DNA from 4 places in the Virgibacillus salexigens genome. Region 3 is predicted to be linked to each of the others. Evidence: riboswitches for the same ligand, from Rfam matches in the RefSeq annotation. Region 3 holds a riboswitch; each other region holds the start of a gene.
The links. A riboswitch is a leader RNA that binds a small molecule or an ion and turns the genes downstream of it on or off. The one in region 3 is predicted to bind S-adenosylmethionine.

Region 1 (7,885 bases), 190 kb from region 3:
GACTTTTAGCATTTTCCTTTATTGCTTTTTCCTCCTGAAAAAGCTATCGAATAATTCGATAGCTTTTTTTACCTTTAATTCGTTACCTATCTATTTTTAAAATAACCTTTCCATAGCAAAATGCCAATTACAACTTGGAAAACGATAAATCCATATAACCAGACGGAAAGCATAGGATTTACAAACATATTAACACCTCTTCACATGCTTTATGCCTTAGTAATACTAATACGAAAGTTACACACTTGTTTTCTCTGCTTGATTATAAGAATAGGTGTGACGATTTAAAAATGGTGCAGTAATGATAATTGTGAATATCCCAATGAAAGTTGCTACTGCTCCTGCTGACATGGTACTTGGAATAATTCCTCCAAAATACAGAATGAGATAGGATAACACACCAACAGCCATAGAAATTTCAGCTGCTCGTGCTGGCGCTTTTCTTTTTCCATAAATAGCATGTAAGATTGGTCCTAAAGTTCCTGCAGCTACACCAGAAATACCAATCCACATGACATCACCCATATAAGCAGGAGGTCTTACTACAATTAGAAAGGCAACTAACCCTATAATTGGAACAGTTACACGACTAATAATGAGAGCAATTCGCTCTGCCTTTTGGTTATCTACTTTAATTATTCCTCGTTTTACTAATACTTTTAGAAAAATATCATTGGCAAACACCGTTGAAATGGAAACAAATAGACCATCCGTTGTAGACATTGCAGCTGCCAGTATAACAACACCAAATATAGCCACAATAATAGCCGGAAATGCCCAGACAATATATTCCATTAATGCTACATCCGCGCTAACTACCGTATCCCCTAATGCAGCACGACTATAGATGCCACCAAATAAAACAACAAGTGAAAATATACTAGCCACAATGTACGTGACAATCATCTTTCCTAGATCTTTCTCATTCTTCAACCCTAACACTTTATTAAACAAATGAGGGGCAGAAGCGAATGCCCACTGAATCACGATGGCACCTACCACAACACCAATTGAATAAAAATGCGTCGATTCTGGGTTAAAAATACGCACCAAATTTTCATTTTGATTTGCTAAATTCGACGTAATTCCACTAAATGTTGCTGTTATACTGCCTTCCCAAAAAATAACGATCCCCGATACAAATATAAATAGACCGCCAATTCCCATCATCACTGCTTGAACAGCGTCCGTGTAAATATCAGCAAATGCCCCTCCAGCGAAGACATACAGAATAACAATAGCTGCAATTACAATTAAACCTGTGGTATAAGGGATATGTAATAAATATTCAAATATACGGGCACCTGCGACGAATTGCCCAGCAATATAAAATACATTAAATAATAATATAATCCCCGTACCTACTCGTAATATATCACTCTTATAAAAATCACCGAGCCAATCAGGAAGTGACAGTGATTTTTGTCCATTATTTAACTTCCTTACTCTTTTCGCTACCATAATTACACCAATTGGGCCACCACCAATCATTGCCAAAAACAGCCAAAGGTTAGATAATCCCCAGTCATGCGACCAGCCTGGATAACCGAGAAACGTAGCGGCACTTAAATAAGTTGCTGTGAAGGACAGACCAAGCACATAAGGACCAAGATTCCCCCCACCAATCGCAAAATCCCTCACATTCTTGGTTTTTTTTGAACTGACCAAGCCAAGCAAAAACATCACAACTAAAAAAATAGTAAAACCGATCCATGTATAGATCGTAACTGTACTCATCTCTGTCCCTCCTTTCTCACGGTGCTTTATTTAATTCATTCGCACAGTTCTAAACTGTTGTTTGAGCTTTTCTAGCTGGGTGATTGTCCGGTACATGTCTACGTCCTTTACCAAACATATTCTCTCTTAGTGTCTTCCCCTCATATTCTGTACGATAGATGCCACGCTGTTGCAGTTCCGGTATAACGTAATCAACAAATTCCTGGAATGTCCCTGGTGAATAGGACTGGGCAATATTAAACCCATCTGCATCGCCAACGGTAGCCCATTCTTCAATTTTATCGGCTATTTGTTCGGCAGTACCAATGAATTTCACCGTCCCATTCCCAAGTCCATGATTCTTCACTGCTTCACGTAGTGTCCACTTTTTATTTGGGTCCTTAGTGTACATATCTAAATTACCCTGTACTGCTTCTGTTTCCATATCTTCTATATATTGATCTGGGTCATAACTTGAGAAATCAATTCCTGTATGACCAGATAATAAAGCAGCTGTCCCCTCGTAACTGACCTGTTCTTTTAATCCTTCATATTTTTGATACGCTTCTTCTTCTGTCGAACCAATAATTGGTAGAATCATTGGAAAGATTCGTACATCTTCTCGATTACGCCCTTGCTTTACTGTCCGATTTCGGATATCGGCTGTATAATTCTTTAATGCATCCAAGGAATGATTTTTGGTAAAGACTCCCTCCGCATGTTTAGCTGCAAAATCTCTTCCTTTTGGAGAAGCACCAGCCTGAAAAATGACAGGTGTTCGCTGTGGAGAGGGCTCTACTAAATGCGGGCCAGGTACTTGAAAGAATCTTCCTTCATGATTAATTAAATGTACTTTTTCTGGGTCAGCAAAACGATCATTCTCGCGATTATAAACAACGGCATTTGCTTCCCAGCTTTGTTCCCAAAGTTTGTACACAACTTCCAAAAATTCATCTGCTCGATCATAACGCAATTCTTTTGGCAGTCTACTAGTAAGTCCCAAGTTTACAGCTTCACTTTCTAAATAAGAGGTGACGACATTCCAAGCCACCCTTCCATTTGTTAAGTGATCAAGCGTAGAAAGCTGACGAGCTAGTGAATACGGTTGTGCATATGTTGCTGATATCGTCGGTGCAAATCCTAGATGTTCTGTTACAGCAGCCATAGCTGCTATTGGAATTAGTGGATCATGAGCTGGAAGCTGTACTGCATGCTCCGTTGCAGCCTGATGACTATTGTTATAAACGCTGTAAGTTCCTAATACATCGGCAATAAATAGAGAATCAAATTTCCCTCTCTCTAGCAATTTAGCAATGTCCATCCAGTAGGTAAGTGTATTATGTTTAACTCCTTCATCCTTTTCATGCTTCCACAAGCCTGTCGAATGTGGAGAAGGTGAATTCTGAATAAATCCGTTAAAGTGAATTTGTTTAGCCATATCCAACTCTCCCTTATGCGTTATCCTAAATTAAATCTTTACCACTCTGGTGATTTTCATCCTCCCCTGATTGATGGTAACTCATGAGGATTCGGTGCCCCCGTGCTAACCTAGGAGACGGTTTAGTCGTCATAGGCATTAAGTGCATTTACACTATGTGCCAAAGCAGACCCTGCTTTCAAAGCTACAGCTACGAAGATTGCTTCAGCAATTTCATGGCGGTTTGCCCCCGCATGTTTTGCATTTTTCGTATGAAGGTCAATACAATATGCACAGCCTGTGGTATGTGCTGATGCCACTGCAATTAGTTCCTTTTCTTTCTCAGTCAGGTAATTCGTTTGGATTGCTTGTTTATCAAAATCAAGAAATGCGTCAAATGTAGCCCCATTTAATGCTGCAAATTCCTTTAATCGGTTAAAATAAGACGCCTGATACAAATTATCAGTTCCTTCCCCGTCATACGCATTCAATGCATTAACTCCATGGGCTGCTGCTGATCCTGCCTTTAATGCTGCTGCAACAAAGATAGCTTCAGTTACCTCTTCTTTTGTTGCTTTTTGTTTCTTCACATTGCCTACATGTAATTCAATGCAGTATGGGCATCCTGTAATATGTGCTACAGCAACGGCAATTAATTCTTTTAGCTTTGCCTGCAACTCTCCTTCAGCTAAGGCCTGATCATTAAAAGCAAAAAAAGTATTACATGTTTCTGGGGCATATTCTCTAAGCTCTTGAATCCGTGAGAAATAAGATTTTTTATACAAACTCTCCGTTATATTACTCAATGTTATCGCTCCTTTAATAAATAAATCATTTCACTAATTAAATATAACTTTTCCCATTCATTTAGTTGGATTAATGGAAGAGGATATACGGTTTCTATAATGACCAATGAAAAAACCCCTTCCGATGAGAAGAGGTTGCTGTATCGCCTACATTCTCTCATCTTTCAAGCAAATGCTTGCTGGAATTAGCACCTTGTTATATGTAACGGTTGCTGCGGGATCACTGGACCAGATTCCTCCCCCGACTCTAGATAAGGAATATTCAATTTAATTAGTAAGAATTGTACACAATAATACCGAATACCGAAAAATGTGTCAAGTATGATTTTTTACATTTTTCCGATAAGATCTTTTTAATTGTTGGTTAAGAGACTACAATTCTATCTTTTGACCTATTCCTAGCGATTTCGCTTTTACATAAATTCCTTTAGCTACGACAAGATCAAAATAGGCAGCTCCAACGGATTTAAAAAAAGTAATTTCTTGATCTGTTTCTCGCAATAATCGATCTCCACCACCAACATCACTTAACTCTGCGTGGATGTGAGAAAATTGCCAATCACTTTCTTGATTCGCATAAATTAACTCACCAGCTTCTTCTTTTATACTGGCTAAATCATCCACAATAATCTTATCAACTGTCTGAATGGTTTTTAGATCTACTTCTCTCATGCTAGGCAAATACGAACCAACCCCATTTATATGCATACCAGGTCGTAGATCATTTCCATCGAATACCGGATTATCCGACCTTGTACTACAAGCAATAATATCGGACACTTGCATGACTTGCTTCGGTGAATCCACTACTTTGATTGGAATCGTAATCCCCCAGGTCATTAATGCTTCTTTGAATGTGTACGCCTTTTCGATCGTCCGATTAAATAGGATTAATTCTTGGATATCACGAACTTCCAAAACACCTAGGACTTGTTCAAAGGCCATGGCCCCCGTTCCAATCACTCCCAATGTTTGTGCATCCGTTCTAGCTAATTTTTCTGTCCCGATCCCGCTCAGTGCTCCTGTACGTAAACGAGTTAAAAATGATGCACTCATCATACAAATATGTTCCCCATTACTAGCGTCGGTTAATACTAATGCACCTTGAGTAGTTGGCTTTCCTTGTTTCGGATTCTCAGGAAAAATACTGACTAATTTCACGGAGGCAATTTCCTGTGATAAGTCTGCACTTGGCATATATAGACTCGAAGCTTGATGCGCCGGTATGTCAATGACTGTCCGATGCGGATTAGTAATTTGCCCTTTCTTTTTAGAAATTAACCCTTGCTTTACATCATAGATTGCATCGTTCATAAAATAATGATCCTTAATTTCTTGCTCTGAAAGAATTAACATAGCTTTCTTCCTTTCATGTATATGTAATAGAAAAGTGCAAGCGCAGTTATGAGAATATCGGCATAAAACCTTTCTCAAATCGCATCTTGCACATTATAAACCGACTATTTTTTAAAGATTCCTTTTAATACAAAGGCAACGTTAGCTGGACGTTCGGCCAAACGACGCATATTATAACCAAACCAGTCATCTCCATACGGCATATATACACGTACTTTATATCCTTCGTCGACTAATCGTTCTTGTAATTCAATACGAATTCCATAAAGCATTTGAAACTCGAATTGGTCACGAGGAATATCATGCGCTTTTTCCAGTTCTTTGGTATAAGCAATAATACTGTCATCATGCGTTGCAACAGCTGTGTAATTCTCATTCAATAAGTTCTTTTTTATAATTTTTTTATAGTTATCATCGACATCCTGTTTATTTGGAAATGCCACTTTTTCGGACTCTTTATAAGCACCTTTAACTAAGCGAAGATAAGGGTTGTAGCTATCTAATGCGTCTAAGTCCTCTTCCACGCGATAAAGATACGCCTGTAAAACCGTTCCCAAATTATCAAATTCCTGTCGTAATGACTTAAATATGGTTAACGTCTGTTCTGTACGCTGATAATCTTCCATATCAATCGTTATAATCACACCATATTCTGTCCCAGCCTGCAAAATTTTTCGCATGTTCTCCATAACTAATTCATACGATATATCCATTCCCAAAGAAGTTAATTTCAACGATAATTGTGCATTCAATTCTTTTTCTGCAATGACCTTGATCGCCTGAATACATTCCTGAGCAGATTGCCTAGCCTCGTCTTCATTATCAATGAACTCTCCCAAATGATCGACTGTAACGTCAAATCCTTTGGCATTTAACTCTTTTATTTTTTCAGCCGCACCATTAATATCTACTCCTGCAACAAATCGCGATGCTCCAAATCGAAAACCATACTTCTTAGCTGCTTTCGTTAGTGGTTTATTATTGGATAAAAATAAAAAGAAATTGCGCATGATTTGTTCCACGTTGATCCTCCCCCCAACCATCTATAGTTTATGAACGATCAAAAGCAAGGGAAAAACACAATAAGTGATTTCCCATGATTTTGATTACGCATTTCCACAAAACTTTGTAAAGCAGTGCAGGAGTGAGATATTGTTATTATGTTATAACATTTCAGAGCTTGTTTTACCTTGCATATGGTGAATCAGATAATCAGGTCCACCTGCTTTAGAGTCCGTACCCGACATATTAAATCCACCAAATGGCTGATAACCTACAATTGCAGCTGTACAACCGCGGTTGAAGTAAAGATTACCGACATGGAAATCTTGTCTTGCTTGCTCAAGATGGGTACGATTATTGGTAATTACGGCACCAGTTAATCCATACTCTGTATTATTGGCAATCTCAATCGCTTCATCAAAGTTCTTTGCCTTTGTAAGTGCAACTACTGGTCCAAAGATTTCTTCCTGCATAATTCTTGCTTCTGGACTTACATTACCAAAAACAGTAGGATTTACGAACCAACCTATACGATTATCACCTGAGCCGCCTGCTAATAATTCTCCTTCTTGCTTGCCAATTTCGATGTAATCCATAATTTTATCATAAGCACCTTGATCAATAACTGGTCCCATAAAATGAGAGTTATCATATGGATTCCCAGCTGATAATTCTTTGGTAAGCTCTACGACTCTATCTTTCACTTCTTCATAGACATCCTCATGTATGACAGCACGTGAACATGCCGAACATTTTTGTCCTGAAAATCCAAATGCAGATTGTACAATCGATTCAGCTGCCAACTCTAGATCGGCTTCATTATCTACTACGATAGTATCTTTTCCACCCATTTCAATAATCGTACGTTTCAGCCACTTCTGACCTTCTTGTACTTTAGCAGCACGCTCAAAAATTCGTGTTCCAACCTCACGTGATCCTGTAAAACTAATAAACCGCGTACGTGGATGATCAACTAGATAATCCCCTACTTCTTTACCAGGACCCGGAATGTAATTGATAACTCCAGCAGGCATACCCGCTTCTTCCAACACTTCCATTAGCTTATAAGCAATTACTGGTGTAGCACTGGCTGGTTTCAACAATACCGTATTACCTGTGACCATAGCTGCTACCGTTGTACCGGCCATAATTGCAAACAAGAAGTTCCAAGGTGAGATCACAACCCCAACGCCTAATGGGATATAATGGTATTGATTGTATTCAATAGGACGACTGTTGATCTTGACACCATCTTTTAACTCAAGCATTTGACGGCCATAATATTCAAGGAAATCAATTGCTTCTGCTGTATCCGCATCTGCTTCTTTCCACGGTTTCCCACCTTCTTTAATTAAATGAGCTGTGAATTCATGTTTTCTACGTCGAATAATTGCCGCAGATCGAAAAAGAATATCCGCACGGAATTTCGGGTCTGATTTCCGCCACGTTTCAAATGTTTGATCTGCAACTTTCATTGCTTTTTCTGCTAATTCTTGATTCGCTTTCGAAACATAGCCAACTACTTCTTCTTTATTAGCAGGGTTAACAGAAACGATTTTATCTTCTGTTGTAATGCGTTCTCCCCCAA
Region 2 (7,885 bases), 220 kb from region 3:
TATGCGTTGACAGAACCTAGTTCTGGATCAGATGCCTTAGGTGCAAAAACAACAGCAAAATTAAATGAAGCAGGCACCCATTATATTTTAAACGGAGAAAAACAATGGATCACCAACTCTGCATTTGCCGACGTGTTTATAGTGTATGCAAAAATTGACGGAGAGCATTTCTCAGCTTTTATTGTCGAAAGAGCATTTTCTGGTGTATCCACAAGCCCAGAAGAAAAGAAAATGGGAATTAAAAGTTCTTCTACACGAACCTTAATATTAGAAGATGTTGAAGTACCAATTGAAAATCTATTAGGAGAAAAAGGTCGAGGTCATGTTATTGCGTTTAATATTTTGAATGTTGGTCGTTATAAATTGGCAATTGGCGGTGTTGGTAGTTCGAAGCGAGGCTTAGAAATAGCTACAAAATATGTAAATGAGCGAAAGCAGTTTAATACACCTATCTCTAGCTTTGCTTTAACGAAAGAGAAATTGGCTACGATGGCATCGGAAATATATGCAAATGAAAGTGCTGTTTATCGTACAGTGGGACTTTTTGAGCAACGCATGGGTTCGTTAACACAAGAACAATTAAATGATGGAAGAGAAGTTGCTCGTGCCATTGCAGAATACCAAATTGAATGCTCCATGAACAAATATACTTGTACAGAGCTGTTGGATTATGTTGCGGATGAAGCAGTCCAATTACACGGTGGATACGGTTTTATGCAAGAATATGAAGTAGAACGTATGTATCGTGATTCTCGAATTAATCGTATTTTTGAAGGTACAAATGAAATTAATCGATTGCTTGTGCCAGGTACCTTATTGAAGAAGGCAATGAAGGGAGAACTTCCTTTACTTCAGAAAGCACAAGGGCTCCAAGAAGAATTAATGATGTTAATGCCAGAAGAAGTTGGAACGGAAACATTGGAACAGGAAAAACATTTACTCAAAAATGCCAAGAAAATCATTCTATTAGCAGCTGGACTTGCGGCTCAAAAATATATGCAAAAAATTGAGCAAGAACAAGAAATCTTAGTAAATCTTGCAGACATGGTGGCTGAGGTTTATAATATGGAATCTGCAATTCTTCGTACCGAAAAAGCGATTAATCATACGGGTGAAGAAAAGAATAAACAAAAGCTGCTATACACACAAGTATACGTACAAGAGGCATTTAACCGAATAGAAGCAGATGCAAAAGAAACATTAATTGCTGTTGAAGAGGGAGACACCTTACGAATGATGCTTTCTTCTTTACGTAAATTAACAAGACATACACCAACAAATGTAATAACGAAAAAACGTGAAATTGCCGGTGCTATTATTGAGGCTGAAAAATACGTCCTTTAATTTATCGAGCTGTTCATCCCTTGCCATAGTGCAAGGGATATTTTATTTGTGATTTATGTGACATACGAAAAAGAATACGGATAGCTGCTCTCTTTTGCTCGATCTTTTCACAGCTCGTTTGCTATAATAATGCTCAATATAGGATGAGGAGGTTTATATATGGAAGTAATATTTTACTGGTACCCAAATTGCGGGACATGCAAAAAAGCAAAAAAATGGTTCGAAGATAATCAGGTTACATATCAACCGATACATATCGTTGAAGAGACACCTAGTAAAGAACAATTGCTTGATCTAATTCAAAAAAGTGGGCTTCCAGCCAAGAAATTTGTTAACACGAGCGGCAAAAAATATCGTGAGCAACATATCAAGGATAAAATTAAAGAAGCAACAAATGAACAAATAGCAGAAATTCTTGCATCGGATGGGATGTTAATAAAACGTCCAATTGTTACAGATGGCTCTAAAGTAACGGTTGGTTTTAAAGAAGAATTGTTTCAAGATCACTGGCTATAAAAATTTAAAAAGAAATGCTGGATAAATGTCATGGAAACTTGTATAGTGAAAGTGGAATGATATATTGGAGGGGATTGTTTTGAGCTTACCAAAGGAATTATTTTACACAAAAGAACATGAATGGGTAAAAAAAGAGGATGGCAATGTACGTATTGGTATTACGGATTTTGCCCAAGATGAACTAGGAGATATTGTTTTTGTTGAACTCCCTGAACCAGGTGATGAATTAGAGATCAATGAACCCTTTGGAAGTGTAGAGTCTGTTAAAACCGTTTCAGAATTATATGCTCCCATTAGTGGCAAGGTTGTCGAAGTGAATGAAGAATTGGAGGACAACCCGGAATATGTAAATGAGTCACCTTACGAAAAAGCTTGGATGGTAGTAGTAGAACCAAGCCAAAAATCAGAGTTAGACGAATTATTATCTGCTGATGGTTATGGAGAAATAATAAGCGAGGATTAATTAAATTTAGTTACAGTAATGGCTGATATGCAATTCAATTGCAATCAGCCTTGTTTTTACAATGAAGAAAATGATTCTATTCAGAGCAGAACTTGTACATTTATTATGAAAACAATCACTAAATAACAGTTTTTCATCATATAATATATGAAAACCTGTCGCTTGATTTTCTGAGGAGTGCTATGTGATGATAACGGATGAATTAGAAAAAATAATCATTGTAGAAGGATTGACAGATAAGAAACAGATTAAAAAGGTGATTTCTGAAGACCTAACCATCATTTGTACAAATGGAACTTTAGGTGTAGAACGTTTTGATCAACTTTTAGAAGATTATGCACTTGATTATAAAGACGTTTATATCCTAGTGGATGAAGATGAATCTGGAATAAAGTTACGCAAACAATTGGCTAGAGAATTACCACATGCTAACCATATTTATATTAGTAGTGAATACCGAGAAGTAGCTACAACACCTGAAAATATACTTGCTCAAACATTAGTGAGCAAACGGATCGCTGTTAATCCGATCTTTTTGATTTAAATTTCATATAGTAAGGTGATATTTTGCAATTAATTACGAATGATCAGCTGAAACAGGATAACTATCTGCTTTATATTTTTACCCCTTTTTGTGGAACATGTAATCTTGCAAGGACGATGCTTTCAAAAATAGAGTCGGTGCATCAAGAAGACATTTTTTATGAAATGAATGCATCCCTCCATCCAGAGTTTATGCAAGAACATCAAATTGAGAGTGTGCCTTGTTTATGTATAAAAAGAGATGGTGAAATTATAGAAAAGGTTTATGCTTTCAAAGATATTCCGAACATCTATAACTTTTTACTAACTTACAAACCTGAAATGTTTGCAAACAAATAAGTGAAAAGTCATTGACATGGGTATAACGGCATGCTAACATTTAGTTTATCGAAAATAAATAGATTCTTTACTCTTATCTTGAGCGGTGGAGGGACTGGCCCTATGAAACCGCGGCAACCTTCGACGAAGTTTATTCGAAAGGTGCTAATTCCTGCGAAGCATAGCTTTGACAGATGAGAGGACGAAATGACGAATTTCAAACGTCTTTCTGTTCTCTTACAGAAAGGCGTTTTTATTTATTTTATAGGGTACAATAATAGATAGTTTGAAATGAAGGAGGAAGACATGTGATATCGATAGAGGGTTTGAGTAAGATTTTTACATCAAACAAGACAGACACAACAGCCGTCGATAATTTGACCCTTTCGATTGATCAAGGAGATATCTTTGGTGTTATCGGTTATAGCGGTGCTGGTAAAAGTACTTTCGTTCGATTACTCAATCGCTTAGAGGAACCAACGAATGGACGAGTAGTTATTAACGATCAAGTCGTGACAGCATTGAATAAAAAGGATCTTAGAATAGCTAGACAAGATATTGGTATGATTTTTCAGCATTTTAATCTGTTATGGTCACGTACGGTGGAAGAGAATATTGCATTTCCATTAGAAATAGCAGGTGTATCGAAAGAAGAACGTTTAGAGCGTGTACATTCATTAATTGATTTAGTTGGGCTTTCAGGAAAAGAACAGTCCTATCCTTCACAATTAAGCGGCGGCCAAAAACAACGTGTTGGAATTGCGCGTGCATTAGCTAATAAACCATCTGTTCTATTATGTGATGAAGCAACTTCGGCTTTAGATCCAGAAACAACAAATGCGATTTTGGATTTATTAGTGGATATTAACCGACAATTAGGTCTAACGATCATTTTAATTACCCATGAGATGCATGTCATTCGCAAAATATGCAATCAAGTGGCAGTGATGGAAAATGGGAAAGTGGTTGAACAAGGAAATGTCTTAGATGTATTCTTGCATCCACAGCAGTCGGTTACCAAAAAATTTGTGAAGCAGGTAATGGGATCTGACGAGGAAGATAATGATATTAACCAATTAATTAAAAACAACGAGCAAGGGAAAATTATTAGGCTTCATTTTGTTGGGGAAACAACCAACGATGCTTTGATCAGCCAAATTATTAAAACATATCAGGTAGATGTGAGTATATTGCAGGGGAAAATCACACAAACTCAGGCAGGGGCTTATGGCACATTGTTCATCCAAATGGGTGGTAATCAGGATGATGTCACCCAAGCGATTACGTTTATTCGTGAACAAACCTCGGTAGAATTGGAGGTTGTCCGTGATGCTGACTGAATTATTTCCAAATCTTAAATTAGAAGACTTAACGACGGCAACATATGAAACATTTTATATGACAATTATTGCTTTAATTGGAACTTTCGTATTTGGAATATTATTAGGTTTATTATTATTCCTTACTAGAAATGGCGGTATGTGGCAAAATAAAGTACTGAACGTTACAACAGCATCGTTTGTTAATATCTTTCGCGCGATTCCATTTATCATATTAATTTTATTGTTATTTCCATTTACAGAGTTTTTAATGGGTACCATACGTGGGCCAAAGGCTGCTTTGCCGGCATTAATTATTGGTTCTGCGCCATTCTATGCAAGGCTAGTGGAAATTGCTTTACGTGAAGTTGATAAAGGGGTTGTAGAAGCTGCCAAAGCAATGGGAGCCAAAACAAGTACTATCATCTTTAAGGTGTTGTTACCAGAATCCATGCCAGCATTAATCTCGGGAATTACGGTAACAGCAATTGCATTAATCGGGTACACAGCTATGGCTGGAGCAATAGGTGCAGGTGGGTTAGGAAGTTATGCATATTATTCTGGTTTCCAACGAAGAGATTTTGATGTCGTACTCATCTGTTCCGTTATTATTGTGGTTATCGTATTTATCTTCCAATTCCTTGGGGACTTTATTACACGAAAATTAGATAAGCGTTAGAAAAATAAGACAAGCAAGAGGAGCGAAAACAATGAAAAAACTAATTACTTCAATCGTACTTTTTATTAGTTTAGGTATTATCTTAGCTGCATGTGGAGGAGAAGAAGGTTCTTCAGATCCAAATACAATAAAAGTAGGCGCTTCAAGCGTTCCTCATGCAGAAATTCTTGAACAAGCCAAGCCAATCCTTGAAGAACAAGGAATTACGCTTGAAATTGAAGAATATGAGGATTATGTTCTTCCTAATGATGACTTAGCAAATGGCGAAATTGATGCCAATTATTTTCAGCATATTCCTTATCTGGAACAAACAATTGAAGATACAGGATATGATTTAGATTATATTGATGGGATTCACATTGAGCCAATGGGTGTTTATTCGAAAGGGATTTCTAGCTTAGAAGCTATTCCTGAAGGAACAGAAGTTGTAATGAGTAATGCCGTAGCAGATCATGGCCGGGTACTATCTTTATTTGAGAAAAATGGCTTAATAAAATTAGATGAAAATGTAAAGAAAGCAGAAGCAACCATTGATGATATTACGGAAAATCCGAAGAACCTGAAGTTTTCGCCAGATTATGGTCCAGCAATGCTTCCTGATTTTTATGAATCAGATGAGAATGCATTAGTTGTGATTAATACAAACTATGCAATTGGGGCTGGCTTAAATCCGCTAGAGGATTCATTAATGGTAGAAGATGAAGATTCTCCATATGTGAATGTAGTTGCAGTGAAAGCAGAGAATAAAGATAATGAAGCATTAAATAAACTAGTGGAAGTATTACATTCAGATGAAATACAGCAATTTATGGAAGAGGAATATGGTGGTGCAGTTGTACCGGTAAGTGGGAATCAAAAATAATGATGGACAAAGGCTATCTCTTTTTAAGGGGATAGCCTTAATTTTTAAACAATTTTGTAATTGGGAGAATAATGAAGGATATGATCGTAAAAAGCGGAACAGAATTTTTTCAGCAAAGTTATAGAGGAAAATTTATTATATAAATGGATAAATGCGTTTTAATTCACTTTGTTTAGGGAAATAAACTTGTGATACGCTTATTAGTGTCAAAAACAAGAAAGGATGATTCCCTATTAATAGTGGAATAGACATGAATTACACTTCAGAAATGGAAAAGGCAATGCAGCAAACCCATCACATTGGTTTTGCTGAATACGAAAGAAAATTAGATAAACGCCTAGCAATTGAGAAAAAGCGTCAACAAGAGCATGAGAAGTGTAAGCATTTTGCTGCTGAATATGAAGGGCATATGAAAAAGTGAAGAATAATTATTAACTATATATGATAACGAAAAAAGGTGCGAATACAATGCGTATTCGCACCTTTTTATTTTGAACTTTATCATGGTGGCATGATATCCTATAAACAAAGGATTTTCCATACTTCAAGGTCTCTGTTTAAAAGAGTTGATAATAAATTCGAAATGATTTAAGATTGTAATGAGAATAAAGTGAGAATGAATCTTACATTCCTTACAGAGTAACAATAAAACTATTTGTATTTGGAGGTATCAATATGGCAGGATCAACATTAGAAATTAAAAACTTACATGTCTCAATTGAAGATAAAGAGATACTTAAAGGTGTAGACCTTACTATAAAAGGTGGAGAATTCCACGCAGTAATGGGACCAAATGGTACAGGGAAATCTACCTTGGCTTCTGCAATTATGGGGCATCCTAAGTATGAAATTACCGAAGGATCGGTTCTTTTAGATGGTGAAGATGTATTGGAAATGGAAGTTGATGAACGTGCACGTGCAGGTTTATTTTTAGCTATGCAATATCCAAGTGAAATTAGTGGTGTTACAACTTCAGACTTCCTTCGTTCTTCCATGAATGCTCGTCGTGGTGAAGGTAATGAAATTTCACTAATGAACTTCATTAAAGAAATGGATAATGTCTTAGACTATCTTGAAATTGATAAAAACATGGCCCAACGATACTTAAATGAAGGATTCTCCGGCGGTGAGAAAAAACGTAACGAAATCCTTCAGCTCATGCTATTGAAACCAGAGATTGCGATTTTAGATGAAATTGATTCTGGACTAGATATTGACGCTTTAAAAGTTGTATCTAAAGGAATCAATAAACTACGTGATGAAAACTTTGGTTGCTTAATCATTACCCACTATCAACGCTTACTTAACTACATTACGCCTGATAAAGTACATGTAATGATGCAAGGCCGTGTGGTTAAGTCGGGTGGTCCTGAACTTGCACAACGCCTTGAATCGGAAGGTTATGAATGGATTAAGGAAGAATTAGGTATTGAAGACGAAACTATCGAGCAAAATGCGTAATGGTAAGGAGGGGTAATATGACTGTGGAAACAAAACTGCCATACGATAAAGAATATATTGATCAGTTTTCGAAAGAAAGAAATGAACCAGAATGGATGCGTGAATTACGCTTCCAAGCACTAGAACAAGCTGATGCTCTTGAATTACCCAAACCTGATAAAACAAAGATCGGTAAGTGGAACTTTAGCCAATTCAAACATACAGCCCCTGGTGATGCTATTCAGTCGCTGAGTGAGTTACCAAGTGAATTACAAGAATTTCTTGATCAGGATAATCTACCTGAGAATCTTCTAATTCAACGAAATCACTCTGTTGCGTACAGTACATTAAGTAAAGACCTCCAAGGCAAAGGAGTAATCTTTACGGATATTTTCACAGCT
Region 3 (7,885 bases):
TCAACTGCTTCCCTTCCTCCAGACTTGAGGAACTCAGTATGAATACGGTAAGCTTTGTCCGCGGCTATTCCAGCTTCTTTTAAGGCTGCTTCATATCCTGCTTCCCGATCCATTGTAACAAACAAATCCCTTGATCCACCGATAAAGGCAATCCTTTCATGACCTTGTTGAATTAAACAGGAAGTAATGTCCTTACCGGCAGTAAAGTTATCGTTATCCACATGGGTAATCTCATTCAAATGATCATACGGCTTGCCGACAATAACAAACGGAAAATCTTTCTCCCGTAGAAAATTCACAATTCGATCATTAACACGTGAATAAAGTAAGATAATCCCATCTACATAACTGCCATAAACCATTCTTTCCACTTCCGTAAATATTTCACTTTCTGTGCCTCCGCTAGAAAGTGTCATCGAATATTGTAATTGGTGAGTAATCGATCCAATTCCCCGAAGTACTTCTGGAAAAAACGGATTTTGCAATGACTTATCTGCTGATGAAGGCAATACTACACCGATTGCCTTTGTTGACTTTGCAACTAAGTTCCTAGCGTTTACGTTGGGATGGTATCCCAAATCCTTCATAACCTTTCGAACCTTCTTCTTTGTATCTGGGCTAATTCTCGGGTTATCTGCAATGACTCTAGAAACAGTAGAAGGTGATACCCCCGTTGCCTTTGCTACATCTTTTATTGTTACCACTGCGTTTTTCACCCTCTGTCTCCGGTAGGTTTTCCTAAGATAATGTTTTAATAAGATTCTAGCTTGTTTGTTCATTTATTATAACAAACTAAATACATATTGTGGATGAATTTTAAACTATCCCTTGGTTGCCCCTGATGTAAGCCCAGAGATTAAATATCGCTGTAAAAGTAAAAATACAAGCGCAATTGGTATAGCTATTAGTATTGACCCAGCAGCAAAGCGGGTAAAATTAGTGGAAAATTGATCATTGATAAAATTATATAAACCTAAAGCCAATGTATATTTTTCTGGACTAGTTAACACGATACGTGGCAATAAAAAGTCCATAAAAGGTGCCATAAAATTAAACAAAGCCACTACTGCCAAAATAGGCTTAGCAAGAGGTAACATAATCGTCCAAAATACCCTTAAATGCCCAGCTCCATCCATTTTTGCAGCTTCATCAAGTTCTTTAGGAATCGTATCGAAATACCCTTTCACTAGCCACGCATTAAAAGGTATTTGCCCTCCTAGATAAATTAGCATAAGTCCATATAACGAATCCGTTAACCCAATCGTGTTCAACAAAATATAAAGTGCTACCATTCCCATTAAAGCAGGGAACATCTGTAACAGTAAAAACATATATAAGCCATATTTTCTACCAATGAATTTATACCGAGAAAATGCATATGCAATTAACGAAGTAATGATAACTGATCCACCCGCATTAACTAATGCAACATATAGACTGTTTTGGTACCAAATAACATAATCACTGTTTGGATCCATAAATAACCATTTATAATGTTCTAGTGTTGGAGATTCAGGAAATAGATCGGTTACCAACATATTAGAGCCTGGATTCAGACTCATCATTAACGCCCAAAATAAAGGATAACCAATAATTATGAACATAATAAGAAAAAACAAGTAAATGAACGTTACCTCAATTTTCGATTTTTTCTTTTGTGACATAGCCATTAGTAACGTCCCTCCTCTTTAAAGGATGCTGTTTTTCTAAACTGGAAAAACGCAAATACAGAAATAATAATCCCCATAATGATTGTAATTGCAGCAGCCATATTGTAATTATTTGTCTCAAATGTAAGTTTATAAACCCAAGAAATTAGAATATCTGTCCCACCTGCATTTTGCCCACGCACAGCGGGGTTCCCTTCATTAAATAAATAAATGATGTTAAAGTTATTGAAGTTCCCTGCATATTGCATAATTAATAATGGTGCTGTTGCAAATAACACATGTGGTAATGTAATATGACGGAACTTCTGCAAACGGCTTCCCCCATCAACATCAGCTGCCTCATACATATCTTGTGGCACACTTTGGAGCACACCAGTAAATAAGGCAAATACAAATGGAAATCCAAGCCAGGTTTGAATCATAATCAATGCTACCTTTGCCCAAAATGGATCGGAAAGCCAAGGAATCATGGTTTCAAATTGACTTAGTATATCTCGATTAATTGCACCAAAAGTAGGATTAAATAAAGCAGAAAAGATTAAAATCGATACAAATGCTGGTACCGCCCATGGTAGAATTAAAATAGTCCGAATCGTTCGTTTAAATTTAATTCGTTTATCATTAACTAATAATGCTAGAAACAATCCTAAAATAATTTGAAAAGACGTTGCCACTACTGTCCAAACTACAGTCCAAGTAAATACGCTCAAAAATGTATCTTTCCAAATACCCACATTAGCTAAATCTACAAAGTTATTCAACCCAACCCAGCTCAATAAATGACGTGGTGGAGCATTGTATTGATTGTAATCAGTAAATGCCAAAGCTAGCATAAACATTAAAGGTACAACTACGATAAATAAAAGCATCAATAAACCAGGCAGAATCATAAAATATGGAAAACCATTGTTATAAAAGGCAGCCATACCTTGAATTAAAGTTGGATTTGATCTATGATTCTCCCTAGCAATTGCATCTGATCTAGCATCTTTCAAATTATAAAGATAGATTGCAATACCAAACCCTAAAATGATGAGTGAAATTAACCCTTGTATAAGTAATTGAATCGAATGATGGTCACGCGGAATAGTTCCTAGTGTGAATAATCCCCATATTCCAATATCAATATAGTTCCATGTTGTAATTAAGAATGAAACCGTCACAATCAATAAGCTAATACCTTTCAAAAAACGACGATTATAAAATTGTCCTAATCCTGGAATAATTGATAAAATCGTAGCAATATTACGAGGTTTTTTTATCCAGGCACTGCCACTATTATGATTTGTTGCCATTCCAGTATCCTCCTATATTTCCCGAATCACTTGATCATTCTAAAATGATCAAGTGAAACATTTATGGTGAGTTATCTCCCCATAGATTGTTCCTAATTTGCTCCAGAAGCGTCTATTTGACCCTGAATGGTTTCAACAGCTTCATCAAGGACATCTTTCACTGGTTCTCCTTTAGAAATAAAATTTAATGCATCGTTGATCGGATCCCAAACTTGCTGCATTGCAGGAACACTTGGCATTGGCTCTCCAAACTTTGTTTGTTCTGCAAATGCAGAAAAGATCGGATCCTCCGCAATAGCTGGATCCTCCATTGCATCATCACGGGCTGGGATTTCCCCAGCAATATCGTAATATGTCATAGAGTTTTCATAGTTTGTAATATATGCCATTAAATGCTCAGCCCACTCTTTGTTGTCTGAGTAATACGACAACATATATGATTTAACTCCTACAAATGATTTCGGGTTTTCTCCATTGTCCAAAATAGGTAATGGAACTGCACCGAGGTCGTTGCCTAGCGCCTCCGAGTATTCTCTTACCATCCAAGGCCCATTGATAACCGTTGACACTTTTCCTTCTTGAAATAATCCATTCATAATATCTGGAGTTAAATCTTGAGGAATATAGTTGTTATCGAACCATTTCTGAACAAGTTGACCACCCTCTACAGAACCTTCATTAGCTAATCCAATATCTGAAATATCATAGTTTCCATCTTCATTTGCAAACACATATGCTCCATTCCCAGAAAAGAAAGGATAAACAAAATAAAAATTAGCTGCTTCCATTAAAAATCCAAATTGGTCTTTGCTTGTATCTGTATCTCTCTCTGCAATTGACATAACATCTTGTATCGTTTCCGGAGTTTTTTCTACTAACGATTTATTATAATACATCGCATACGTTTCAATGACGGCAGGATATCCCCAATATTCATCTTCAAATTGAACTGCTTGCAGTGCGGTATCAGTGTAACCGCTTTCTTTATTTCCAAAGTTAACTGGATCTACTAATCCTCTAAGTACTAGATCACCAATTCGATCATGTGGTTGAAAAATAATGTCTGGACCATTCCCTGCAGGTCCTTCCACATCAAGCTTTTCCACTTGTTCCAGCATATCCACAGGAACCATATCTACCTTAATCCCGGTTTCCTCTGTGTATTTATTTGTAATTTGTTGAACTGCTTCTTGCTGTTTTTCCTCGGCATTTACCCAAAGTTTAAGAGAATCTGGCTTCTCCGGCATTTCATCCCCTGCTGCTTTCCCTTCATTGGTAGAATTTTCTTTTGGTTCGGTATTATCTGGACCACATGCAATTAAAATCACAGCTACCAATACCATTGTTAATGAATAAATCAAGCTCTTTTTCACTTGTACCCCTCCCATGATTTAATAGAGAACTGCATAAATAATGAAAACGTTTGCGCAATCATTATAACTTAATTATACATATTTCCCTAAAAATTACAACTCCATTTTAGAAACTTCTAATTATTTAATTAATAACTAATAAAACGCTTACATTATCATAGCATTAATGCTATGATAATTATAAACATTGGTAATGTATTTAAAAATTAATTAGTATTTAGCGCAAACGATTGTACAGAGGGAGGTAAAAAATGAATAAAGAAGCAATCTATCATCGTCCAAAAGATAATTTTGCGTATGCCTATGATAATGAGACCCTTCATTTAGTACTACGGACCAAAAAAAATGATCTAGAAATGGTGGAACTTGTATTTGGTGATCCTTATGATTGGATAGATAATCAGTGGCAGAGCGTGTCAAAACACATGAAAAAAACCGGTACAACAAGCTTACATGACTATTGGTTTATTGCTGTGAAACCGAATTATCGTAGAATGCGCTATGCGTTTATTTGCTCGAATGAACACGAATCTTGTATTTATAGTGAAGGTGGAATATTTGCAAGTTTCCCCTCGGATATTGCTAATTATTTTTGTTTTCCTTACTTAAGCTCCATTGATGTATTTAATGCACCAGATTGGGTGAAAGATACGGTATGGTACCAACTATTTCCTGAACGATTTGCTAATGGTAATGAACAGTTAAATCCAAAAGGCAGTTTGCCATGGGGCTCTGCAGATCCAACACCTACTAATTTCTTTGGGGGAGACTTGGAAGGAATTATTCAACACCTCGATTACCTTGTCGATTTAGGAATCAATGGGATATACCTAACCCCTATCTTCAAGGCATATTCCAATCATAAATACGATACGATCGATTACATGGAAATTGATCCACAATTTGGAGATAAAGCTACATTTCGTCTATTTGTCCAAGAATGCCATCAACGAGGAATCAAAGTAATGCTAGATGCTGTCTTTAATCATAGTGGATATTATTTCCCACCTTTTCAAGATGTGTTGAAAAATCAAGAAGTGTCTATCTATAAAGATTGGTTTCATATTTGGAATTTCCCTATAGTAACCAAACCACGTCCGAATTACGATACATTTGCATTTGTGCCTACAATGCCTAAATTAAATACGAAGAATAAGGAAGTCAGAGACTATTTATTAAAGGTCGCAACATATTGGGTAGAAACATTTGATATCGATGGCTGGCGATTAGATGTTGCAAATGAAGTGGATCACCATTTCTGGAGAATGTTTCGACAAGCCGTCAAAGAAGTGAAATCAGATGTTTATATTCTAGGTGAAATCTGGCATGACTCTATGCCATGGCTACACGGTGACCAGTTTGATGCCGTTATGAATTACCCATTTACTAATGGAGCGATTGACTTTTTTGCTAAACAAAACATGAATGCTGCTACATTCACCGAGACCATCACTAGTGTTTTACATATGTATCCACAAAATGTGAATGAAGTCGCTTTTAATCTATTGGATAGTCATGATACCCCACGCATCTTAACTTTAGCAAATGACAATGAAGCCCGTGTAAAGCTATTGTACCTTTTTCAATTATCCTTTGTTGGAACACCTTGTATTTATTATGGTGATGAAATAGGAATGGCTGGTGATACAGATCCAGGGTGTCGTGCATGTATGCAGTGGAACCCTAACCAGCAAAAACAAGAACTGTATCGATTTGTCCAGTCTCTTATTCATTTACGCAAGACAAATCCACTTTTTGGTAACCATAGTGACATTCAATTTCTCCAATCGAATGATGCAAGCAACACCATTGTATATGAGAAAAACGACGGACATCATCGGCTCGTCTTCTTTCTTAATGCGGGTGAAAAAGAGGCAAACATAACTAGAGATATCCTACGTATAAGCAGTTGTAAATATCTAACTGAATGGCATATTCAAAACCAGCAAGCAAGGAAATATAGAATTGATGAATTACCAACTTCAATTACGGTACCCCCTCTTCATTTCCGTATTTTTGAAATTGTATAAACTTAAATTAAAAAAATACTTTTTTGGGAATTTCGAAAATTATCTTGACAGCCACATTCGTTTCTAAGATAATGAGTACAATCAAAATTTCATATTAACCTATCAAGAGTCAGGGGAGGAAACTGGTCCATTGATCCTGCGGCAACCATACTCTATTTGTTATTCCGAGTAAAGGTGCTAAATCCAGCAAACGAAACTTGTTTGAAAGATGGGAATTGTTTAGTAAACAATAATCAAACCTCTTTCAATCGAAAGAGGTTTTTACTTTTTTACTTGATAGGTAATGTTAACAAATTAAAGGAGGAATGGGATGGCTCGAATCGACGACAAGAAAATCAATGACATTACTGAAGCTCTAGAGAAGATTGAATTCGGATCATTAGCAATTACGATACATGAAGGAGAAATTACGCAGATTGACACAACGGAAAAGAAACGGTACCCGTTACAATCAAAACGAAAAAAACATGTAAACGGGTAACGACGTGCTTATTGGAACACCAAAAGCACAGTTAAAGATTATTTACAAGGGAAACCGAATAAACGATTAACATGCTAATTAGACGACTAAAGGCATCCATTGAAATTAAGGTATTTGTATTTCCTTTATTAATTTGGATGCCTTTTTTTAACTTTCATATGGAAAGGAGACGTAACATGGACTTGTTAGCCGAATTAGATAAACGAATCTTAATCGGCGATGGTGCAATGGGAACTTTACTTTATTCCTATGGGGTCGATCATTGTTTTGAAGCATTAAATCTTTCTCATCAAGAACAAATTGCACATATTCATGAATCTTACATTCATGCAGGTGCTGATCTTATTCAAACTAATACATATGGGGCAAACTATATGAAGCTCGCAAGATATGGTCTTGAAGATCAAGTAAAAAAGATAAATACCGAAGCCATAAAAATTGCGAAACAAGCTGCAAATGAAGAAACTTTTGTTCTTGGCACTATCGGTGGTATTCACGGCACACAAACGCTGCAAGCCAAAACAGATGAAATCAAAAGAAGTTTTCGAGAACAGTTGTACTGCCAATTATTAGAAGGTGTAGATGGACTTATCTTAGAGACCTATTATGATCTTGAAGAATTAATTACTGTTTTAGAGATTGCAAGAGACGAAACAAATCTTCCAATTATTGCAAATGTATCAATGCACGAACCTGGTATCTTACAAAATGGGATACTTCTACCCGATGCACTAAAGCGATTAGAGAATACTGGCGCGGATATCGTGGGGATTAACTGTCGACTTGGCCCATTTCATATGCTTGAATCACTGAAAGATGTCCCATTACTAGATAAAGCATTTTTAGCAGCTTATCCAAACGCTAGTTTACCAGCTTATCGTGACGGCAAATTAATCTACGAAGATGAACCGAACTATTTCAAAAACTGTGCGACCGATTTTCGCAACGAAGGCATTCGCTTACTAGGTGGGTGTTGTGGAACTACCCCAGCCCATATAAAAGCAGCAGCTGATGCCATCAAACATACAAAGCCAAT
Region 4 (7,885 bases), on a different contig from region 3:
GAAATTGTGATAGATTTTTGTGATTCATGGTACATAAGGGAGAGTTTAAAATGAAGCTACCATCTTTTCTTGTTATTTTTTTAATGTCAATAATACTTATTGGTTGTAGTAATGAGGACTCGGACGAATCAAAGAGTGGCGAACAGAGTAATTCAACTCTTATAAAGAATCATAAGTTCAACCTAGAGGATAAAGGAACTTTTTATAGGCATAGTAAAGTAAATAATATCGGTAAATATGAAACAGGTCCAGTAAGCATAACTTTAGAGTCGGCAGAAATAGTAAGTGGAAAATATAATGAAAAGTACGATTATGAGGATGTTAATCCTGAAGGTGAAAAAATGATAAATTTTCAGGCACGATTCGAATTAACTCAGGAGATAGAGGATATCACCTTTAATCAAGAATATATGCATCTATTATTGGATAGTGAGGAAATGTCTGAACACCCACTAGAATTAAGGAGTAGTGCAATTGATATTCCTATAATTAGAAATTACAATAATACTCGACAAATAACCTTCGCAATAAAAGAAACTAATATTCAAAAATTTAAAAAGCAACATTAATTATAGATTCACCTGTCGATAGTAGTGGTGAACCTTTAGGAGAAGACTTAGAGATTGAGGTAGATTTTTCTAAAAGTAATAATTAATACATACTGAGATTTATTTAATATTAGTAGTTATGATTTTAAATCTAACCTAAAAAGTAAAGAAAGCCTTTTAATAATAAGGCTTTCTTACTTGAAAACACTCTAATAATTTTGTTTTTAACATGATTAGTAAAAAATAGCTAATCTAAGTGTTTGCCTATGTTGGGTTTGTTGTTGTCATTTGACTACATTTTGACTATAAAAACGTTAATCACCCTTATATACCAAGAATTTGCCCTCTTTGTTCTTATCGAACAAAGAGGGTTTTTCATGACTAAATTTAGACATTGATACGTACGTCAAACATGATAGACACCTTTCCGGAATTGGTGCGGTATTTCGTTAGCAAAAAAACCGGTACAGGCGAACCTGCGTCGCCCTGTCAAATGGTATTTGGGATTTATTGTACCGAGTTTTCATTTTCCCGTAAATTAAACGAGAGGATCGATTAGTTGAAGTTAATCGTTGTTTTCACAACAATGGAAATAACGATTCTCTTTCGTATTTCTTTCTTTTCCGAATAAAGGATCTTGAAAAAGTCATTCATTCTTTGCATCGTATTATCTTCTTTTGGTAAATAATATGCAGTATTTCAAACCTACACTTCTTTGATCGAGCTTGACCCCGTTCAAAGCCTAACATACATATCTATTGTGAATGTGTCGTTGAAGTAGCGTCACGATGATTAAAATAAGATACGAGGCTTTACAATCTATAGATAGTCTAAAGAGTTACCTTATGGTGAAAGAAGGAATATATAGTTATTCTGCAAAAGGGCCAGATAATTGAATAATGACAAAATTGACTTGACAAAAAGACTAATTGAGCTATATGCTTAACCCGTTTATTCTAATTAGACCATTGCATACAAAGAAAGAAGGTTTTTCTATGAAATCTATATTATTAATCGGACAATCAAATATGGCAGGCAGAGGGTTTATTGAGGATGTACCGCCGATTTATAATGAGGACATAAATATGTTGCGAAACGGTAGGTGGCAAATGATGGCAGAACCGCTTCATTTTGATCGTCACATATCTGGTATTGGGCCTGCAGCCTCTTTTGCTCAGGCTTGGACAGAAGATCATTCGGGCGAGTCCATTGGGCTAATAACATGTGCCGAGGGAGGCAGCTCTATTGATGAGTGGTCAATTGATGGACTTTTAACAAGACATGCAATTTCTGAAGCAAGATTCGCTATGGAAACAAGTGAAATAGTGGGAATACTTTGGCATCAAGGAGAAAGCGATAGTTACGGAGAACGTTATCAGACGTATGAAGCTAAATTGCTTTCTTTATTTAAACACTTGAGAGAAGAATTGAATGCACCAAATATCCCGATTATTATCGGTGAGTTGGGACATTACCTTGGAGAGGTCGGATTTGGAAAAAGTGCTGTAGAATATAAACAAATAAACCAGATATTATCTAAAGTTGCTCATACCGAAAAAAATTGCTATTTTGTAACATCAAAAGGCTTAACAGCAAATCCAGATGGTATTCATATTGATGCAATCTCCCAAAGAAAATTTGGGTTGAGATACTATGAAGCTTTTTCAAAACAAAAGCATGTTTTGGATATTTTAGACATAGAGCATGGATGGATTGAAAAGGAAGCAAAACGTGAACGAACTAAAAATGAACGTATATTTGTTCAAAGTATGAAGTTTGCCTTAGGAAAATTGAGTTTTGAGGAGTTCTCTATTAATGTCTCCACTATTAATGAAAGTAAGTAAAGCAAAATCAATCTCATTTGATGAGGAGGGATCAATTGATTCAACTGTTAATATTAGGTTTGTTAAAAGAAAACCCAGGTTTATATGGATAGGAACTTTTGGCAATTATGATGAGCGAAATCATTTGTAGTCAATTATACCAAAGGTTTTCTTTATTATAATATTCAACAGTTAGAAGAAAAAAGATTGCCGCATTTTTAAAGAAAAGAATGCAGATTTAGTTCATTAAAATGAAACATCTTTAATTTTATTGAATGATTTACATATTAAGATGAGAATATATATGATGCTTTTCTTCTTTTACTTTATTCGTGTTTTCTATATTAGCCAATGATGTTAGGTTCTTTGTAGTTGCTGCTATTCTTATGATCTTATACATGAGTAGTTTGATAAAAGGATTAAAGGCTTTTAGAAAGCATAAACAAGATACATCTATATAAATGAGAGATATAGGACAGTTATTTAGGTTTGTGTTAATTTTTTTCATATATCATAGGTTAAGAGAGAGGTAAACATGAAGTATGCACATATTTTATTATTTATAGTTCTAATTGCTGTTAGTGGGTGTAGCAATAAGAGGAGAATATAAGTCAATCTCAGGAAAAGAGCAATCCTATTCTGATACAAGAACATCAATTTGGCCTAGAATCCGGACGCGGAGGGGAATTTTACAGGTACAAAAGTATAAATGATATTGGTACATATGAAACAGGGCCAATTACAATAACGGTTGAATTCGCAGAAACAGTGAAAGGAAGTATAACAAAAGATTTTAGGTCAGGCAATAAGGACACTTATAAGTCGATGGAAATAATAAATTTTCAAGTGAGATTTGAATTAAATAAAGAAGTAGACGATGATAGTACATTTAATAATGAAGAAAATATTCATCTTTCAACGGATACTGGTGAAGTAATTCAACAACCATTCCAATTTTTGAGCAGTGTTGTTAATATGTCTATACTTAAAAATACTCAAGAGTATAATAATGGAAGTTACCTTCGTCAATTTACATTTAGGTTGAAAGAATCTACTGCTCAAGATATTAAAAAGGCAACATTAATTATAGATTCACCTGTGGATGGTAGTGGTGAGCCTCTAGGAGAGCACTTAGAGATTGAGGTCGATTTTTCTAAGAGTAATAATTAATACATACTGAGAATTAATTAAAATATTTAATTTATATTTTAAAATCTAATAATTTTGTCTTAAGGACCAGATAGTTGAATAAGCATTTGATGCGATTCTGAGAAGTGAAACATTCTAACATATAATATAGATGCAAGCCTGAAAATGATGCTTCATTTAAATCTCAGTGGTAAATTATTGGAAGATATCACATGTCTGGTATTGAAATCTTGAAAAGTATTTTTAGTTTTAAATCTTTGAAAATAAGCGTTATTGGATTCTTTTACCCATATTTATAACTGCTGTTTTGTTAACGCTTCTTCTTATTGCTGATAAGTATAAAATACTACCCGTTTACTCTTAATGGGTTTATTAGTAATCTTGTTTTTGGACTGTATAGTGTGTCTGGAATTTCTTGAGCGAAAAAAAGAATAATAGGGATTAAATTCGATCGGATCATTTAAAAACACTTAGGAATGAAAGAGGTGAAGAAAGATGATTGTATTACTAACATTGTCAGCTATATCCCTATTTTTAGTCATTACTAAGACTTTAAAGAACCACACAAATAATAAATTTCTGAAACAGTTTGGATTGGCTATATTAGTGGGAATCATAACGATAAATAATCTTATTACGAATAACAGTGGAACGGCTTTGAAATATGCTGTTATAGGTATAGGAATAATGTCATTTATTGCTATTCTAACTGAAATAATAATTTTCAAGAAGAAACAAACTACATCATGAATTTAGCTAATTGCTTTATTCAACAAACAGGCACAAAACAGGAATACAGATGCATCACCTATTAGAGTCAACGGCGCTTTCCATGGATTTAGAAGATGCTTTTCTTATGACTGATTAAAAGAGGGTGGCTACCCTTCTGAATTTAACAGATGGATGAACGGTCTTATAGTCGCATCCACGATTGCCGTTATGAGACTTGGAGATAATCAGGGTCAGTATAGAAAGGGAGGATAAGATGGATGAAACAGAATGGGATATACAAGAAGTTAAGCGTTTAAAAAAGAAGCAGTTAATCCAATACAATTTTGGGATGCTGTTTTTATTCCTTCTGTTTGCTTATTATGTAAAGACAGGTGGAACGTTTTTAGCTTTTTTAATTCTTTGTTGCGTGTTTTTTTGGATTATGGCAGCGCATACATTATATACCCTTAAGACAGGAAAGATGATTGGTACAAAGACAAACAGGCTTGTCCAGGCTTTTGACAGGGATCACAGGGGAGAGAGGCGCTGGAAGCGAAAAACAATGACAGAGGCTGTCATCATCAGTATGATTAGCGTTATTTTTACGGTGCTTTTGTTTATGATCAACTTTGACTCAGTAAAATTAGATTTTCCTTCTGATACTTTCCCGTTAATCGGGGGTTGGTTAGGATTTAATATAGGAGAAATCGTCAGAATGAATAATTTATAATAAACACTTTGATATTTTACAGTTACCTACATATAATTCTATCAATCAATTATTCATAAGAAAGGCTAATGCCATTTATTATAAAGTGTATCAAGATTATCAAAGGAGAAAGGGTGTTATTAATGAGAACCCCAAGTAGATATTCAGTGTTGATTGCTTTATTAATATTGATTGGCATCACATCGTTTGTAGTTTTATGGAATATGATTCCTGCCAAAGGTATAGCCTTTATCTTACTGGTAATTGTATCAGTAGTTACTACTCTTTCGTTAATTGGAACAATACTTTCTGCAACAGAAATCTACAAGGCAAAGGATCTGAAACACAGAATAATAAATATAACTTGCTTAGTAGTATCACTCACAACTTTTTTGATACCTATCACCTTTAATTTGCTCCCTAACTTAAAGATGTAAGTTTATGAATGGAGTATTCATCAAACGGGTACTTATCCTGAATAAGAACTTGGTCCATCGACCAGCATAAAGGGGCTATGAATATGTTGAGTTATTATAGTAATCTTTCTTCAGGGGTATGCGATATAGATAAATACATTGGTCTTTCATTTGATGATGTGGAATTTTATAGTGACAGATTAGCTTCCTGTAAGGGGGAAATTCGTGAGCCGGGAGTTGGGACGGGTCGAGTGTAATCGGAATTTTATTTTACGGCCTACTTGTTGCTTTTAGAGGTGTTATATTATCTCTTCGATATAATGGTCATTTTATTGAAGAAAGAAGGGGAATAGAAGGGGATGTTTCTATATAATGCATGTTGCGATTTAAGAGGGATTTTAATATCGATACCTTACGTCAACTAGCTTTCTTCATAGCTATCACTGATGTAAGCAATGTATGCGAACCTATTTAAAAATTCTGCAAAAGCTATTGACAAAGCTGGGAAGCTCCTATAAAGTGATTATTAAATTAAAATGATATACAATTATTTCCTTATAAAGAGTCGGGGGAGGAATCTGGTCTTTTGATCCCGCAGCAACCTCATGTTAGAGATGAAGGTGCTAAGTCCAGCAGACAAATTGTCTGAAAGATGAGGGTAAATGATCATACCTAAGCCCTTGTCCTTTGAAGGATAAGGGCTTAAAATTTTTTTAATTATAAACCATACTATATTGATCGGAATACTTTAATTAAAAGGAGTGTGTTGCAGCTTGAGAAAATTAATCATATTCTCACTCGTTGGTTTTTTTGCCCAATTAATTGATGGATCGTTAGGAATGGCATTCGGTTTAACATCCTCGTCTTTACTACTAGCATATGGAGTAGCCCCTGCAATCGCATCAGCTTCCATTCATATGGCGGAGATTGCTACTACAGCGGCATCGGGGATTTCCCATTATAAATTTGGCAATGTCGATAAAGGAATTGTATTTCGCTTGATGATTCCTGGAATGATAAGTGCGTTTTGTGGGGCAGCTTTTTTAAGTAGTATACCTGGAGATTTGATTAAGCCTTATATTTCTGGCTTCTTGCTTCTCTTAGGGATATATATCCTCTTCCGTTTTTTAATAATAAAGACAGATACGGGATCGAATGGGAAGCATCGGCAATTGAAGCATCGTTTTTTATATCCTCTTGCTATGATTGCGGGTTTTTTTGATTCCGTAGGTGGTGGTGGCTGGGGGCCAATAAATACCCCTGTGCTCCTTTCCCGAAAAGGAGCAGTGCCTCGTAAGGTAATTGGTACGGTGGATACAAGCGAATTTGGTATTACTATTTCTGCTACGTTAGGCTTTGTAATGTTTTTAGGATGGGAGCAGATTAATTGGATTTGGGTGTTAGCGTTTGTCATTGGTGGCGTATTTGCAGCACCACTTGCTGCTTGGCTTGTTCGGAAAATCCCATCCTTTATCCTTGGCGTATTAGTAGGAGGTTTTATTATTCTAACAAATGCCAATACGATATTAACAGAGATAGCTGTTGCTTCTAATATAACTACAATTATTTATGCAATAATGATTATCGGTTGGATTATTTCGATTGTTACGGTGGTTCGAAGAAATAGCAAATCAGCCAATCAATTCCAAAATGCGGGATAGCAACCAAGATACCCACCGAGTAGGTTTTGGCGGGTATCTTAGTTTATTCCTCTTCCATCATTCCATAAGTGAAACTGTTTTCTAATGTGAACAATTTGTCCAATATGGTATGCGTTATGCATGGTTATATGCGCAATGGTTTCTTCCCAGTCATGGAGGTGTATCGATTCTTTCACTACGCTTTCCCATTCGGAGTATAGGCTGTCGATTTTTAAAAGCGCTGCATCCCAGGAATGATTTTCATTATTATGAAATGTTTCCTTGATTGTTTGTAATGGATGATCCTTGTCCTCCATTTGTTTAAAGCGGTTTAGATGTTTCTCGTTGTAGTAAATTAAATGATTGATAATCTCCCGAATACTATTGGTTTCATCCATGCTTATCTTGGAAGCATCTTCTTCTGTCAGGTCCTTCACTGCAGTTTGGAAGGACACAAACCAGCCATCCGTATCATGGACAGCCTTCAGCTGTAATAATAGTAATTCCTTTGGAGTCATTAAACGTACCTCCTTTTTTAGTATCATAACACATATTTGGAAGTTATCGGAAGATTTCAGCAATAGAAGTAGAATGATAAAGGCAAAGGAGGGGAGAGGAAGCAAAAGGTTACAAAAAATGAAAGGCATGAGTCCGATTTGATTGTGAACTCATGCCCAACAAATTTCCTAATCCGTGGAAAGTTGTACGAAGTATTAATTTACTATTTGAACTGGTAATTCTTTCACTCCAAACTCTAATGCATCATCTAAATCATTCATATAAACATCTAATCTATCTCCTGTAATTGCTCCACCCCTATCTTCGCAAGTAAATGTTTTGTCAAAATATGGTATGGAAATTTTGGTCCCAAAGGATAAGTCTGGCGGGC

Region 1: it holds a riboswitch for S-adenosylmethionine, as region 3 does, so the genes downstream of both, BN990_RS05025 (carboxymuconolactone decarboxylase family protein) here and BN990_RS21830 (YezD family protein) in region 3, are expected to answer to the same signal.
Region 2: it holds a riboswitch for S-adenosylmethionine, as region 3 does, so the genes downstream of both, BN990_RS06895 (methionine ABC transporter ATP-binding protein) here and BN990_RS21830 (YezD family protein) in region 3, are expected to answer to the same signal.
Region 4: it holds a riboswitch for S-adenosylmethionine, as region 3 does, so the genes downstream of both, BN990_RS17775 (sulfite exporter TauE/SafE family protein) here and BN990_RS21830 (YezD family protein) in region 3, are expected to answer to the same signal.

What each region holds. Positions count from the first base shown of each region.
Region 1 is NZ_CCDP010000001.1:1,114,255-1,122,139, reverse strand. Features, by position in the region: gene BN990_RS05035 (sodium:solute symporter family protein) at 238-1,737, opposite strand; gene BN990_RS05030 (LLM class flavin-dependent oxidoreductase) at 1,787-3,154, opposite strand; gene BN990_RS05025 (carboxymuconolactone decarboxylase family protein) at 3,277-3,930, opposite strand; SAM riboswitch class I at 4,094-4,197, opposite strand; gene BN990_RS05020 (ornithine cyclodeaminase family protein) at 4,312-5,295, opposite strand; gene BN990_RS05015 (proline dehydrogenase family protein) at 5,400-6,317, opposite strand; gene pruA (L-glutamate gamma-semialdehyde dehydrogenase) at 6,459-7,885, opposite strand, start outside.
Region 2 is NZ_CCDP010000001.1:1,523,355-1,531,239, forward strand. Features, by position in the region: gene BN990_RS06870 (acyl-CoA dehydrogenase family protein) at 1-1,344, shown strand, start outside; gene BN990_RS06875 (arsenate reductase family protein) at 1,504-1,860, shown strand; gene gcvH (glycine cleavage system protein GcvH) at 1,940-2,323, shown strand; gene BN990_RS06885 (toprim domain-containing protein) at 2,511-2,867, shown strand; gene BN990_RS06890 (thioredoxin family protein) at 2,891-3,205, shown strand; SAM riboswitch class I at 3,276-3,385, shown strand; gene BN990_RS06895 (methionine ABC transporter ATP-binding protein) at 3,493-4,524, shown strand; gene BN990_RS06900 (methionine ABC transporter permease) at 4,514-5,182, shown strand; gene BN990_RS06905 (MetQ/NlpA family ABC transporter substrate-binding protein) at 5,214-6,044, shown strand; gene BN990_RS22910 (hypothetical protein) at 6,295-6,465, shown strand; gene sufC (Fe-S cluster assembly ATPase SufC) at 6,720-7,505, shown strand; gene sufD (Fe-S cluster assembly protein SufD) at 7,523-7,885, shown strand, end outside.
Region 3 is NZ_CCDP010000001.1:1,301,536-1,309,420, reverse strand. Features, by position in the region: gene BN990_RS05840 (LacI family DNA-binding transcriptional regulator) at 1-704, opposite strand, end outside; gene BN990_RS05835 (sugar ABC transporter permease) at 822-1,664, opposite strand; gene BN990_RS05830 (carbohydrate ABC transporter permease) at 1,670-2,965, opposite strand; gene BN990_RS05825 (sugar ABC transporter substrate-binding protein) at 3,058-4,338, opposite strand; gene BN990_RS05820 (glycoside hydrolase family 13 protein) at 4,590-6,368, shown strand; SAM riboswitch class I at 6,465-6,583, shown strand; gene BN990_RS21830 (YezD family protein) at 6,679-6,849, shown strand; gene BN990_RS05815 (bifunctional homocysteine S-methyltransferase/methylenetetrahydrofolate reductase) at 7,026-7,885, shown strand, end outside.
Region 4 is NZ_CCDP010000002.1:983,666-991,550, reverse strand. Features, by position in the region: gene BN990_RS17805 (hypothetical protein) at 51-569, shown strand; gene BN990_RS17800 (sialate O-acetylesterase) at 1,544-2,392, shown strand; partial or broken gene BN990_RS23220 (PadR family transcriptional regulator) at 2,428-2,581, shown strand; gene BN990_RS17795 (hypothetical protein) at 3,197-3,541, shown strand; gene BN990_RS17785 (hypothetical protein) at 4,506-4,961, shown strand; gene BN990_RS22095 (hypothetical protein) at 5,461-5,613, shown strand; SAM riboswitch class I at 5,909-6,015, shown strand; gene BN990_RS17775 (sulfite exporter TauE/SafE family protein) at 6,130-7,017, shown strand; gene BN990_RS17770 (DinB family protein) at 7,056-7,514, opposite strand; gene BN990_RS17765 (LysM peptidoglycan-binding domain-containing protein) at 7,710-7,885, opposite strand, start outside.